Regions from separate parts of the Actinomadura coerulea genome, predicted to be linked through region 1. Evidence: riboswitches for the same ligand, from Rfam matches in the RefSeq annotation. Region 1 holds a riboswitch; the other holds the start of a gene.

The links. A riboswitch is a leader RNA that binds a small molecule or an ion and turns the genes downstream of it on or off. The one in region 1 is predicted to bind cobalamin.
Region 2: linked by a shared signal. The riboswitch ahead of cobN (cobaltochelatase subunit CobN) and the one ahead of BKA00_RS26245 (ribonucleoside-diphosphate reductase subunit alpha) in region 1 are both predicted to bind cobalamin.

Annotation. Positions count from the first base shown of each region.
Region 1 covers NZ_JACHMQ010000001.1:5,705,204-5,712,271, reverse strand. Annotated here, with positions in the region: gene BKA00_RS26260 (copper resistance CopC family protein) at 1-428, opposite strand, end outside; gene BKA00_RS26255 (YcnI family copper-binding membrane protein) at 425-1,132, opposite strand; gene BKA00_RS26250 (MFS transporter) at 1,209-1,838, opposite strand; cobalamin riboswitch at 1,945-2,160, shown strand; gene BKA00_RS26245 (ribonucleoside-diphosphate reductase subunit alpha) at 2,300-4,567, shown strand; gene BKA00_RS26240 (ribonucleotide-diphosphate reductase subunit beta) at 4,564-5,586, shown strand; gene BKA00_RS26235 (hypothetical protein) at 5,642-5,800, shown strand; gene BKA00_RS26230 (superoxide dismutase) at 5,898-6,524, shown strand; gene BKA00_RS26225 (acyl-CoA thioesterase) at 6,758-7,068, shown strand, end outside.
Region 2 covers NZ_JACHMQ010000001.1:2,960,743-2,967,810, forward strand. Annotated here, with positions in the region: gene cobN (cobaltochelatase subunit CobN) at 1-2,704, opposite strand, end outside; cobalamin riboswitch at 2,736-2,907, opposite strand; gene cobG (precorrin-3B synthase) at 2,953-4,047, shown strand; gene BKA00_RS13780 (precorrin-8X methylmutase) at 4,044-4,664, shown strand; gene BKA00_RS13785 (precorrin-2 C(20)-methyltransferase) at 4,664-6,151, shown strand; gene BKA00_RS13790 (cobalt-precorrin-6A reductase) at 6,142-6,864, opposite strand; gene cobM (precorrin-4 C(11)-methyltransferase) at 6,849-7,068, opposite strand, start outside.

The sequences.
Region 1 (7,068 bases):
GTGTCGCCGGTGGCGACGATGGTCTTCCGGATCGGCGAGGGGGCGGGCTGGACGGCCCCGGACGAGCCCCGCACGGTGAACGTGTAGGTGCCCTCGACCGGATGGCCGTCCGAGGCGACGACGCGCCACCCCACGGTGTACTCCCCGTCGGGCAGCGTGCCGCCGACGGCCTGGGTGACCTTGTTGTCGACCGCCCGCGCCGGACCGGCCTGGTACTGCCTCCGCGACCGGTCGGTCACGACCACGCGCGGCAGCCGGACCGGGTCGCCGTACGTCAGGACGATCCGGGACGGGGCCGCGACCGTCGAGTCCTTCTCGGGGCTCGCCGACGTCAGCGCCGTGTGCGCCGACGCCGGGACCGCGGTCGCCGCCAGGACGGCCGCGAGCGCCGCGGCACCGGCGGTCCCGCGCAGCGCCGCGCGGGTCATGCCCGGCTCCGCGCCCGGGTCACGCCGTAGGCGCCGACCGCGATGCCGGCCGCGCCGACGGCGATGCCGATGCCGCCGAGCAGCCGGGCCGTCCCGTCACCGGACGACGCGGACGACGCCGCGGCGGGCTTCACCTGCGCGGTCAGTCCGGTCGTGGCCGCCGAGCCCTTGGGGAGCAGCTTCAGCACCGGCGAGGGGTGCTCCGGCTCGTTCGCCCCCTCGGCAGGGGGCTCCTCCCACTTGACGACCTCGCCGCCGGAGTAGGTCTGGTCGGCCTTGAACAGGAGCTGGTCGGTGTCGGTGGGCAGCGGTCCCATCGACACGTCGAACTCCTCGAACCGGCCCGGCTCGATCCTGCCGCCGCTCCAGGTGATCTTCGTGACGGCCTCGGTCAGCTCGCCGCCCTCGGTCTTCACCGGCTCCGGCAGCCTGGACCTGTCGACCTTCACCGTCCAGCCGGGCAGCGGCCGGACCGACACCGACGACAGCGGGTGGTCGGTCGGCAGGTTCACCACGAGCTTGGTGGTGGAGGCGTCGTCGCGCTCGTTCGGCACCCGGAACGAGACCTTGGCGTACGAGCCCTGCTCGGCGGTCCTGGGGTTCACGCTGACGTGCGCGGACGCCGCCGCGGCCAGGCCGATCACGGACAGGGCGGCGAGGGACGCGACGGCGCCGGCGCGCCGGGCATGCGGAATGAAGGGCATTGCGGAACTCCGTTCGAGACGCACGGGAAGGACCGGGCGCCGCGATGGGGCGTCCGGTGGCGTACGGCGCTCCGGCTCAGGAGTGAGCGAGCGCCCTCGAACGCGGCGGGGGGCCCCGCCGGACGACCTGGTGCCGCAGGACACGCCCGGTGGCCGTGGCGGCGGCCGCCTCGGGCGCCGCCCGGAGGGGACGGGCCGAGGGCTCGGCCGGCTCCACGGCGAGCAGGGCCGGCAGCAGGCGGATCGGACGGTCCGCGAGGGCGGCGACCCGCCGGGCGAGCGACCACGCGGCCCGCTCGCCGCGCCGCAGCCACCACGCGGCCACCAGCGCGGCCGTGCAGTGCGCGAGCGTCATCACCAGGCCGTTCCCGCCGTGGGCGGCGGCGACCGGGACGGGTTCCATGGCGCCCGTCATGGCGGCGTGCGCCTCGGGCGCGTGATGGGGCGCGGTGGCCGCCGTGAACAGCGTGTGGAGGGCGAACTGCCCGCCGAGAAGCCCGCCCAGGATCGTCGCCAGCGAGCGCTCGTGGCCCGCCAGCATCATCGTCACGCCGAGGACGGCGCCGAAGCCCGTGAGCGCCGCCCAGGCGGGCACCGCCGCGCCGCCCGCCAGGACGTGCCCGAGGGTCGCCAGCGTCGCGCACACGGTGGCGAACACCACCGCGCGTGCGGGCCGGAACAGCGGCTGCGGCGCAAGGGGGCTCATGACGGCGACCATCGTCCCATCCCCCGCGCGCGCTGCCCAGCCGCCCCCGAACATTCGCCGCCACGCCCAACATCTTGGGGTTGTGCGTTGATCGTCGACTAGATGTAGGGTTCAGTCCCGTGCTGGTCCGCCCCGTCGTTCGCGGCGGGGGCGGCGTGAGAGGGAACCCGGTGGGAATCCGGGACTGCCCCGCAGCGGTGAGCGGGAACGACCGCCGTCATCGAGCACTGGGCCCGGCGGCCCGGGAAGCGACGGCCAGTAGGACGCCTCGGCAGAGGCGGCGCCCGCGAGTCCGAAGACCTGCCCGCACGCGAGGCCGGGAGACCGGCCTCATCCGGGGGTCCGGGTCCGTCCCGGATCGACACGTCCAGGCCTCGCGGGTGGGCCGGGGGCGGAGCGCGGCCTGCCGCCGCGCGCCGTTCGCATGCCTCCGCGGGGCGGCATGCGAGGGGAAGATGCACGTGACACAGGTTCTGGCCGCGCCGCCGGCGGAGATCGTCGTCGAGGTCGAGGCGGCCTGCGAGGGGATACCGGACGCCGAGGCCGGACGGGTGCTGGCCGCGGTCCGGTCCGCGGACGGGCTGGACGCGGCGGCCCTGCGGGACCTCGCGATCGGGGAGGCCGCCGCGCTCATCCCCGCCGAGCCCGGGTACTCCAGGGTGGCCGCGCGGCTGCTCGGCGGCCGGATCCGGGAGGAGGCCGCGGCCGCCGGCGTCCGGACGTTCGCCGAGTCGGTCGCCGCCGCGCACCGTGAGGGCCTCCTCGCGGACGACCTGGCCGCCTTCGTCGCCGCCCGCGCCGCGGCGCTCGACGCGCTCGTCGACGAGGAGGCCGACGACCGGTTCGAGTACTTCGGGCTCCGGACGGTCTACGACCGGTACCTGCTCAGGCATCCGCGCTCGCGGCTCGTCCTGGAACGGCCTCAGCACTTCCTTCTGCGCGTGGCGTGCGGTCTCGCCGACACCGTGGAGGAGGCCGCCGAGCTGTACGCGCTGCTCAGCACCCTGTCGTACCTGCCCAGCTCGCCCACGCTGTTCAACTCCGGCGCCCGCCGCCCGCAGCTCTCGTCGTGCTTCCTGCTCGACTCGCCGCGCGACGAGCTGGAGTCGATCTACGAGCGGTACGGGCAGGTCGCGCGGCTCAGCAAGTACGCGGGCGGCATCGGCATCTCCTGGACGCGGGTGCGGTCGCGGGGCTCGCTGATCCGCGGCACCAACGGGCACTCCAACGGGGTCGTCCCCTGGCTGCGCACGCTCGACTCGTCCGTCGCCGCCGTCAACCAGGGCGGCCGCCGCAAGGGCGCGGCGTGCGTGTACCTGGAGCCGTGGCACGCCGACGTCGAGGAGTTCCTGGAGCTGCGCGGCAACACCGGCGAGGAGGCGCGCCGCACCCACAACCTCAATCTGGCCAACTGGATCCCGGACGAGTTCATGCGCCGCGTCGAGGCCGACGCGGCATGGTCGCTGTTCGACCCGAAGGAGGTCCCCGAGCTGGTCGACCTGTGGGGCGAGGAGTTCGACGAGGCCTACCGGGCGGCGGAGCGGGACGGGCGGTTCGTCCGGCGGATCCCGGCCCGCAAGCTGTACGGGCGCATGATGCGGACGCTCGCCGAGACCGGCAACGGCTGGATGACGTTCAAGGACGCCGCCAACCGCGCCTGCAACCAGACCGCCGAGCCCGGCAAGGTCGTCCACCTGTCGAACCTCTGCACGGAGATCCTGGAGGTGACGGGCGACAGTGAGGCCGCCGTCTGCAACCTCGGGTCGGTGAACCTGGCCGCGCACGCCGGGCCGTCCGGCGTCGACTGGGAGCGGCTCCGCTCGACGGTCCGCACCGCGGTCCGGTTCCTGGACCGCACCATCGACCGGGGCTTCTACCCCACCCCGGAGGCGGAGAAGGCCAACCGCAAGTGGCGGCCGGTCGGGCTGGGCGTGATGGGCCTCGCGGACGTGTTCTTCACGCTGCGCCTGCCGTTCGACTCGGCCGAGGCGCGCGAGCTGTCGACGCGCATCGCCGAGGAGATCGCCCTCGCCGCCTACCACGCGTCGGCCGACCTCGCCGCCGCCCACGGGCCGCTGCCCGCCTACGACGCGACCCGGACCGCGCGCGGCGAGCTCCACCTGGACCACTTCCCGGACGCGGCGCCCTCCCGTCCCGCCGACTGGGAGGCCCTGCGCGCCCGCGTCGCGGAGGTCGGCCTGCGCAACTCGCTGCTCGTCGCGATCGCGCCGACCGCGACGATCGCGTCCATCGCGGGCTGCTACGAGTGCATCGAGCCGCAGGTGTCCAACCTGTTCAAGCGCGAGACGCTGTCCGGCGAGTTCCTGCAGATCAACCGCTACCTGGTGGAGGACCTGAAGTCGCTCGGGCTGTGGACGCCGGCCGTCCGCGAGGCCGTCAAGAAGGCGAACGGGTCCGTCCAGGGGCTCGTCGACCTGCCGGAGGAGATGCTGTCGCTCTACCGGACGGCCTGGGAGCTGCCGCAGAAGGCGCTCATCGACCTCGCCGCCGCCCGCACCCCGTACATCGACCAGTCGCAGTCACTGAACCTGTTCATGGAGACGCCGACGATCGGCAAGCTCTCGTCGATGTACGCCTACGCGTGGCGGGCCGGGCTCAAGACGACGTACTACCTGCGGTCCCGTCCGGCGACGCGGATCGCGCAGACGACGGTCGCCGCGGCCGTCTGCTCCCTGGAGAACCCCGAGACCTGCGAGGCGTGCCAGTGAACGAGCGAGCGGAAGGGCGGGGCATGCTCCTCGACCCCGGCATGGACCTGACGCTGCGGCCCATGCGCTACCCGGACTTCTACGAGCGGTACCGGGCCGCGATCCGCAACACCTGGACGGTCGAGGAGGTCGACCTCGCCTCCGACCTGGCGGACCTCGCGCGGCTCACGCCCGCCGAGCTGCACCTCGTCAACCGGCTCGTCGCGTTCTTCGCCACCGGCGACTCGATCGTGGCGAACAACCTCGTGCTCAACCTCTACAAGCACGTGAACGCGCCGGAGGCCCGGCTCTACCTGTCGCGGCAGCTATATGAGGAGGCCGTCCACGTACAGTTTTATCTGACCCTCCTGGACACCTACCTGCCCGATCAGGACGAGCGCGTGAAGGCGTTCGCGGCGATCGAGCACATCCCGTCCATCCGGGCCAAGGCGGAGTTCTGCTTCCGCTGGATCGACTCGCTCGGCTCCCTGGACGAGCTCCGCACCGCCGCCGACCGCAGGACGTTCCTGCTGAACCTCATCTGCTTCGCGGCCTGCATCGAGGGGCTGTTCTTCTACGGCGCGTTCGCCTACGTGTACTGGCTCCGGTCGCGCGGCCTGCTGAACGGCCTCGCGTCCGGAACGAACTGGGTCTTCCGGGACGAGTCGATGCACATGGAGTTCGCGTTCTCGGTGGTCGACACCGTCCGGGCGGAGGAGCCCGCCCTGTTCGACGCGGAGCTGACGGCCCAGGTCACGGCCATGATGGAGGAGGCCGTCCAGGCGGAGCTGGCGTTCGCCCGCGACCTGTGCGGGGACGGCCTGCCCGGCATGAGCGCGGACGACATGCGCGCCTACCTCGAATACGTCGCGGACCAGCGGCTCGTCCGGCTCGGCCTGCCCGCCCGCTACGGCACCGCGAACCCGTTCGCCTTCATGGAGCTGCAGGACGTCCAGGAGCTGTCCAACTTCTTCGAGCGCCGCGTTTCGGCTTACCAGATCGGCGTCGAGGGGACGGTCGCGCTCGACGAGGCGTTCTGAACCTTTTAGAACGGGCAGTCGTTGAACCGTGAAGACAAGGCCGAGGAGGAAGAACATGCCTTCCGTCATCGACCGCATCAAGCGGTTCGCCCGGAGTCCGCAGGGCCGCAAGGCGCGTGCCCGCGCGGAACGACTCGCCCGGGACCCGCGCACCCAGGCGAAGGTCCGAGGACTGCTGTCGCGCGGGCGCGGCGGCGGACGCCGCCGCTACTGACCCGTCACCGATACCGGACCCGTCCCCGCCCCGGGGGCGGGTCCGTTTCCGTGTTGCGCATTGGACGTAACTGCAACTCGTTTGCAATAGTGGCCGTATGGCCGACTACACGCTTCCCGACCTGCCCTACGACTACGCCGCCCTGGAGCCGGCGATCACCGGAGAGATCCTGGAGCTGCACCACTCCAGGCACCACGCCGCCTACGTCAAGGGCGCCAACGACACCCTGGAGAAGCTCGCCGAGGCGCGCGAGAAGGAGCAGTACGGCGGGCTGGTCGGCCTGGAGAAGACGTTCGCGTTCAACCTCTCCGGTCACGTCCTGCACTCGATCTTCTGGGACAACCTGTCCCCGGACGGCGGCGACCGCCCGGACGGGGAGCTGGCCGCGGCGATCGACGAGCACTTCGGCGCGTTCGAGGCGTTCCAGAAGCAGCTCACGGCGGCGACCTCCACCGTGCAGGGCTCCGGCTGGGGCGTGCTCGCGTGGGAGCCCCTCGGCGGGCGCCTCGTCGTCGAGCAGGTCTACGACCACCACGGCAACGTCGGCATGAACACGACGCCGCTGCTGGTGTTCGACGCCTGGGAGCACGCCTACTACCTCCAGTACCGCAACGTCCGCCCGGACTACGTGGAGAAGCTCTGGTCGCTCGTGAACTGGACGGACGTGAAGGCCCGCTTCGACGCGGCCCGCACCCGGCCCGGGACCGGGGCCTCCTCCCGATAGACGGCGGCGTCCGCGCGGCGCCGCTGAGGGGGCGGCGTTCACCAGGCCGGGATCGTGCTCAGAACCTTTCCTCGCGGCCCGGTGAACGCCGCTTCCGCCTTCTCGCGACCGCCTTCGCGCACCACGCGCGCGGTTGGGCGGGCGCCCTCGCGCACCCGGACGGCATTTGGCACGGGCACCGTTGTGCCCGGGCGGTGCGGCGCCTCCGCGGCGCCGCCCCTAGTCTGCTCCTTATGACCGGCGAGTACCTGTACTGGGAGAACGTCCCGACGCGGTGGAAGGACAACGACGTCTATGGGCACGTCAACAACGTCGTCCACTACTCGCTGATGGACACCGTCATCAACGAGTGGATGATCCGGACCGCCGGCTTCGACCCCGCGGCCTCCGGCTCGATCGCGCTGTGCGTCGAGTCCCACTGCGAGTACAAGGCCGAGGCGGCGTTCCCCGACACGATCCGCGTCGGGCTCCGCGTCGGCAAGCTCGGCCGGTCCAGCGTCCGCTGGGAGATCGGCATGCTGCGCGGCTCGGACGGCGCGCTCGT
Region 2 (7,068 bases), 2.7 Mb from region 1:
CGGTCACGTCGATGCGCGGACGGCCGAGATCGGCGAGCGGGACCGGCTCCAGCGCCGTGACGCGGCGGGACGCCTCGTCCCAGGCCGGGCGGACGCCGAGCAGCGCGAGGACCTCGGCCACGTCGTCGCCCGCGGTGCGCATCGCGCTCGTCCCCCACACCGACAGCCCCACCGAGCGCGGCCATTCCCCGTGGTCGGCGCGGTAGCGCTCCAGGAGCGAGTCGGCCATCGCCTGCCCGGTCTCCCAGGCGAGGCGGCTCGGGACGGCGCGCGGGTCGACCGAGTAGAAGTTGCGGCCGGTCGGCAGGACGTTGACGAGGCCGCGCAGCGGCGACCCGCTCGGGCCCGCCGGGACGTAGCCGCCGTCCAGGGCGTGCAGGACGTGGTCGAGCTCGTCGGTCGTCCGGGCCAGCCGCGGGACGATCTCCGCGGCGGCGAACTCCAGGATCCGCGTCACGGCTTCGCGGTTCCCCGCCGGAACGTCCCGGGCGGCCTCCCGCGCCGCGTCCACGGCCCAGCCGGCGTCCTCCATGGCCTGGACGAGGGCGCGGGCGGCGGCCTCGGCGGCGTCCACGTCGGCGAGCGACTCGCCGCCGGCCTCGCTGAGGCCGAGCGCCTCCCGCAGGCCGGGCAGCGTCTCGCGCCCCGACCACATCTGGCGGGCGCGGAGCATGGCCAGCACCAGGTCGACGCGGGCCGGACCGGTGGGCGCCTGGCCGAGGACGTGCAGGCCGTCGCGGATCTGCGCGTCCTTCACCTCGCACAGCCAGCCGTCGACGTGCAGGAGGAAGTCGTCGAACTCGGTGTCGTGCGGGCGGTCGTCCAGGCCGAGGTCGTGGTCGAGCTTGGCGGCCTGGATGAGCGTCCAGATCTGGGCGCGGATCGCGGGCAGCTTCGCCGGGTCCATCGCGGCGATCGTCGCGTGCTCGTCCAGGAGCTGTTCGAGGCGGGCGATGTCGCCGTAGGTCTCGGCGCGGGCCATCGGCGGGACCATGTGGTCGACGAGGACGGCGTGCGCGCGGCGCTTGGCCTGCGTGCCCTCGCCGGGGTCGTTGACGAGGAACGGGTAGACCAGCGGGACGTCGCCGAGCGCCGCGTCGGTGCCGCACGACGCCGACATCCCCGCCGCCTTGCCGGGCAGCCACTCCAGGTTTCCGTGCTTGCCGACGTGGACGATCGCGTGCGCGCCGAACTCGTCCGACAGCCACCGGTAGGCGGCCAGGTAGTGGTGGCTGGGCGGCAGGTCGGGGTCGTGGTAGATCGCGATGGGGTTCTGCCCGAAGCCGCGCGGCGGCTGCACCATGACGACGAGGTTCCCGGCGCGCAGGGCCGCGAGGACGATGTCGCCGTCCTGGACGAACAGCTCCCCCGGCGGCGGGCCCCAGTGCCGCTCCATCCCCTCGCGCAGGTCGGCGGGCAGGGTGCGGTACCAGCGCTCGTAGGACGCGGCGGAGATGCGGACGGGGTTGCCCGCGAGCTGCTCCTCGGTGAGCCAGTCCTCGTCCTGTCCGCCCGCCGCGATGAGCGCGTGGACGAGGGCGTCGCCGTCCTGCTCGTCGACGCCGGGGAAGCCCTCCCCGAGGTCGTACCCGGCGCCGCGGAGCCGGGCGAGCAGCCGGACGGTGCTCGCCGGGGTGTCGAGGCCGACGGCGTTCCCGACGCGGGCGTGCTTGGTCGGGTACGCCGACAGCATCACGACGAGGCGGCGGGCGGCGGCCGGGGTGTGCCGCAGGCGGCCGTGCCGGACGGCGATCCCGGCGACCCGGGCCGCCCGCTCGGGGTCGGCGGCGTAGACGGTGAGCCCGTCCTCGTCGACCTCCTTGAACGAGAACGGGACGGTGATGATCCGCCCGTCGAACTCGGGGATCGCGACCTGCGACGCCGCGTCCAGCGGGGACAGCCCGTCGTCGCAGCCCTCCCAGTCGGACCGGCTCGTGGTCAGGCAGAGGCCCTGGAGGATCGGGACGTCCAGCGCGGCGAGCGCGCCCACGTCCCACGCCTCGTCGTCGCCGCCCGCCCCGGCCGTCGCGGGCCGCGACCCGCCCGCCGCGAGCACGGTCACCACCAGCGCGTCGGCCTGGCGGAGCGTGTCCAGCAGGTCGGGCTCGGCGGTGCGCAGCGACGAGCAGAACACCGGCATGGCGCGCCCGCCGGCGTCCTCCACGGCCGCGCAGAGCGCCTCCACGAACGCGGTGTTGCCCGCCATGTGGTGGGCGCGGTAGTAGAGCACGCCGACCACGGGCCCGCCGCCGTCGCGGGCGGCGCGGTCGAGCCGCCCCCAGGCCGGCGCCGCGGCCGGCGGCGCGAAGCCGCGCCCGGTCAGCAGCACGGTGTCGGACAGGAACGCGTGCAGCTCGGCGAGGTTGGCGGGCCCGCCGTGCGCGAGGTAGGCGTGCGCCTCGGCGCACACGCCCCCGCTGACCGTGGACAGCTCCATCAGCTCGGCGTCGGGGGCCTGCTCGCCGCCGAGGACGACGACCGGCCGGGGGCCCGCGAGCAGCGCGTCGAGGCCGTCCTCCCAGGCGCGCCGGCCGCCGAGCAGCCGCACCACGACGAGGTCGGCGCCCTCGGTCAGCCCGGGCAGGTCGGCGGCGGTGAGCCGCGCCGGGTTGCCGAGCCGGTAGGCGGCGCCGGACGCGCGGGCGCTCAGCAGATCGGTGTCGGACGTCGACAGCAACAGGACCGTGCGGCTGTGCTCGGGCACGGCGCATCCTCCCCCTGGGGTCCTCGCCCCGGTCGCGGGTGTCGCGACGGCAGGAGTCTCCTGGCTCCCGGATCGACGCTCGCCCCGGCCTTCCCGTCCTCGCGGACAGTGGCCTACAGCGGGGTTCGCTCCCCGGTCACAGTGGCGGGACCGCGCCGGATTCGCACCGGCTTCCTCCCATTGCCATCGTCTGATCAGAAGAGTACGGCAGCGCGGTCGCCCTGCAAACTGTGGTTAACATCCTCCCCGTGCCGAATGTCAGAGCCCGTCCCGACGCGTGCCCCGGGGCGCTGCGCGCCCACGACGCCGCCGACGGGCCGCTGGCGCGCGTCCGCGTCCCCGGCGGCGCGGTGTCGGCCGCGCAGCTCGCCGTGCTCGGCGCCGCCGCCCGCGAGCTGGGTCGGGACGTGATCGAACTCACGTCCCGCGGCAACCTCCAGGTGCGCGGGGTCCGCGACACCGCGGCCCTCGCGGCCCGGCTGGAGGCCGCCGGGCTGCTGCCGTCGGCGACCCACGAGCGGGTGCGCAACATCGTCGCGTCCCCGCTCGGCGGGCGCGGCCCGCGCGGCGTCCTCGCCACGGACCCGCTGGTCACGGCGCTGGACGAGGCGCTCCGCGCGCGTGCGGAGCTGGCCCGGCTGCCGGGGCGGTTCCTGTTCGCGCTCGACGACGGCACCGGCGACACGACCGCGCTGGACGCCGACGCGGCCCACACCCCCGACGGCCTGCGGCTGGCCGGGACGCGGCTCGGAACCGTCCCGGGCGATCCCGTCGCGGCGCTGCTCGCGGCGGCGGAGGCGTTCCTGGAGATCCGGGGCGGCGCCTGGCGGCTCGCGGAGGTGCCGGACGGCGCGCGGCTCGTCGCGCGGCGGCTCGGCGCGGCCGTGCGGGACACGCCGCCGCGCCCGGATCCCGCGCCGCCGCACGCCGGGCTGCTCCCGCAGCGGGACGGGCTCACCGCGCTGGAGGCCGTGCCTCCGCTCGGCAGGATGTCGGGCGCGCAGGCCGAGGCGCTCGCCGCGGTCGCGGACGAGGTGCGGGTGACGCCGTGGCGCAGCGTGGTGGTGCGGGACCTGGACCGGGACGAGGCGGGCCGCGCGTCGGCGGCGCTCGCGGCGGCGGGCTTCGCGACCGACCCCGCCTCCCCCTGGGTCGGTGTGACGGCCTGCACCGGGAGCCCCGGATGCGCGAAGTCGCGCGGCGACGTGCAGGGCGAGGCGCGGCGCTTCGTGGACGGCCTGAGCCGCGCGCCCGAGACCCCCGTCCACTGGACGGGATGCGAGCGGCGCTGCGGGATGCCCCGCGGCCCGGTCGAGCTGAGGACGGCGGAGGGACAGCAGTGATCGATTACGTCCGGGACGGCGCCGAGATCTACCGGCGGTCGTTCGCGACGATCCGCGCGGAGACCGACCTGTCGGGACTGCCGGATGACGTGGCGCGGGTCGCGGTCCGCATGATCCACGCCTGCGGCATGACCGATCTCGTCGAGGATCTGGCCTGGTCGCCGGGGGTCGTGGCGCAGGCCCGGGCGGCGCTGCTGGCCGGCGCGCCCGTGCTGTGCGACGCGCGGATGGTCGCCTCCGGCGTGACCCGCGCGCGGCTGCCCGCCGGCAACGAGGTCGTGTGCACCCTGGGCGAACCGGGCGTGCCCGAGCTGGCCGCGCGGCTCGGCACGACGCGCAGCGCGGCGGCGCTGGAGCTGTGGCGCGACCGGCTCGGCGGCGCGGTCGTCGCGATCGGCAACGCGCCGACCGCGCTGTTCCGGCTCCTGGAGCTGGTGGAGGAGGGCGCGCCGCGCCCGGCGGCGGTCCTCGGGACCCCGGTCGGGTTCATCGGGGCGGCCGAGTCCAAGGAGGCGCTCGCCGCGAGCGGCCTGGACCACCTGGTGGTGCGCGGGCGGCGCGGCGGCAGCGCGATGACGGCGGCGGCGGTCAACGCCATCGCCAGTGAGGCGGAGTGATGGCGGGACGGCTGTTCGGCGTGGGCGTCGGGCCCGGCGACCCCGAGCTGGTCACGGTGAAGGCGGCGCGGCTGATCGGCGAGGCGGACGTGGTGGCCTTCCACTGCGCGCGGCACGGCCGCAGCATCGCCCGGGCCATCGCCGGGCCCTACCTGCGGGACGGGCGGATCGAGGAGCAGCTCGTCTACCCGGTGACGACGGAGACCACCGACCATCCGGGCGGCTACCAGGGGGCGCTGGAGGAGTTCTACGCCGACTGCGCCGCCCGGCTCGCCGCGCACCTCGACGCGGGGCGCACGGTCGTGGTGCTGAGCGAGGGCGATCCCCTGTTCTACGGGTCGTACATGCACCTGCACAAGCGGCTCGCGCCGCACTACCCGGCCGAGGTGGTGCCGGGCGTGACGTCGCTGAGCGCCGCGTCGGCCGCGGCGGGGCGCCCGCTGGTGGAGCGGGAGGAGACGCTGACCGTCCTGCCCGGGACTCTGCCGGGCGAGGAGCTGGCCGAGCGGCTGCGCACCGCGGACGCGGCGGCCGTCCTCAAGCTCGGCCGGACGTTCCCCAAGGTCAGGCAGGCGTTCGAGGACGCGGGGCGGCTGGGCGACGGCTGGTACGTCGAGCGGGCCGCCAGCGACCGGCAGCGCGTCCTCCCGCTCGCCGACGTCGATCCGGCGGACGTTCCCTACATGGCGCTCGCGCTGCTGACGAGCCCGGCGGAGCGCTCGTTCGCGGCGCCTCCCCCGGCGCGGCCGGAGGGGGCCGGCGGGGTGTGGGTCGTCGGGCTCGGGCCCGCGGGGCGGCCGTGGCTGACCCCGGAGGCGCAGGACGTCCTGGCGTCCGCGACCGACCTCGTCGGCTACGGCCCCTACCTGGACCGGGTGCCGCCGAACCCGAGGCAGCGGCGGCACGGATCCGGGAACCGGGTGGAGGCCGACCGGGCGCGGCACGCGCTGGAACTCGCGCGCGACGGGGCGAGGGTCGCCGTCGTCTCGTCCGGCGACCCCGGCGTGTTCGCGATGGCGACGGCCGTCCTGGAGGCCGCGGCCGGCGACGAGTTCGCGGAGGTGCCGGTGCGGGTCGTGCCGGGGCTGACGGCGGCGCACGCCGTGGCCGCCCGGGCCGGCGCGCCCCTCGGGCACGACTTCTGCGTCCTGTCGCTGTCGGACATCCTCAAGCCGTGGGACGTGGTGGAACGGCGGCTCGCGGCCGCCGCCGAGGCCGACCTGGTGATCGCCCTCTACAACCCCTCGTCGAGCCGCCGCCGGGACCAGCTCCCGGCGGCGCGCGACCTGCTGCTCAAGCACCGCTCCCCCGGGACGCCGGTGGTGGTCGGGCGGGACGTCGGCGGGCCGGAGGAGAGCGTGGCGGTGACGACGCTCGGCGAGCTGGACCCCGGCCGCGTCGACATGCGCTGCCTGCTCATCGTCGGGTCGTCCACGACCCGGGTGACCGGGCGGGGCGTGGTCTACACCCCGCGCCGCTACCCCTGAGCCCAGTCCGCGGCGGCCGCCGCGTCGGCGGTCGCCCGGACGCCCTCGGGAAGGGCCGGGCGGTCGACCATCACGACCGGCAGCCCGGCCTCGCGGGCGGCGGTGAGCTTCGCGCGGGTCATCGCGCCGCCGCTGTCCTTGGTGACCAGGACGTCCAGGCGGTGCTCGCGGATCAGGGCGTGCTCGCCGTCCACGGTGTAGGGGCCGCGCGCCAGCAGGACCCGCACGTTGGGCGGGACGGGCGGCTCCGGCGGGTCCACCGACCGGGCGAGGAACCACGCGTCCGTCCGCCCGGCGAACACCGGGAGGCTGCGGCGGCCGGTCGTGAGGAACACGCGGGCGCCGCCGGGCAGCGCCGCGGCGGCGTCCGGCAGGGACGGGACGCGCCGCCAGTCGTCGCCGTCCTCCTCGTCCCATCCGGGGCGGCGCAGCGCGAGCAGCGGCACGCCCGTCAGCCGCGACGCGCGCGCGGCGGAGGCGGTCATCCGCTCCGCGAACGGGTGCGTCGCGTCGACGAGGCGGTCGATCCGGTGCTCGCGCAGCCACGCGGCGAGCCCTTCGGCGCCGCCGAACCCGCCGATGTGGACCTCGCCGGCGGGCAGGCGGGGGTCCGACACCCTCCCGGCGAGCGAGGAGACGACGTGCACGCCGGTCAGCCGGGCCGCGAGCGCGCGGGCCTCGGCCGTCCCGCCGAGGATCAGGACGCGCCGCACGCCCGGTCCCGCCCGGCGCTGTAGAGGTGGCTGTCGGGGAACGCCGACGCGGTGAGCACGCGGCCTACGACGATCACCGCGGTGCGCCGCACCCCGGCCTCGCGCACCAGGGCCGCGATGTCGGCGAGGGTGCCGCGCAGGACCAGCTCGTCCGGGCGGCTGGCGCGGGCGACGACGGCGACCGGGCAGTCCGCGCCGTAGCGG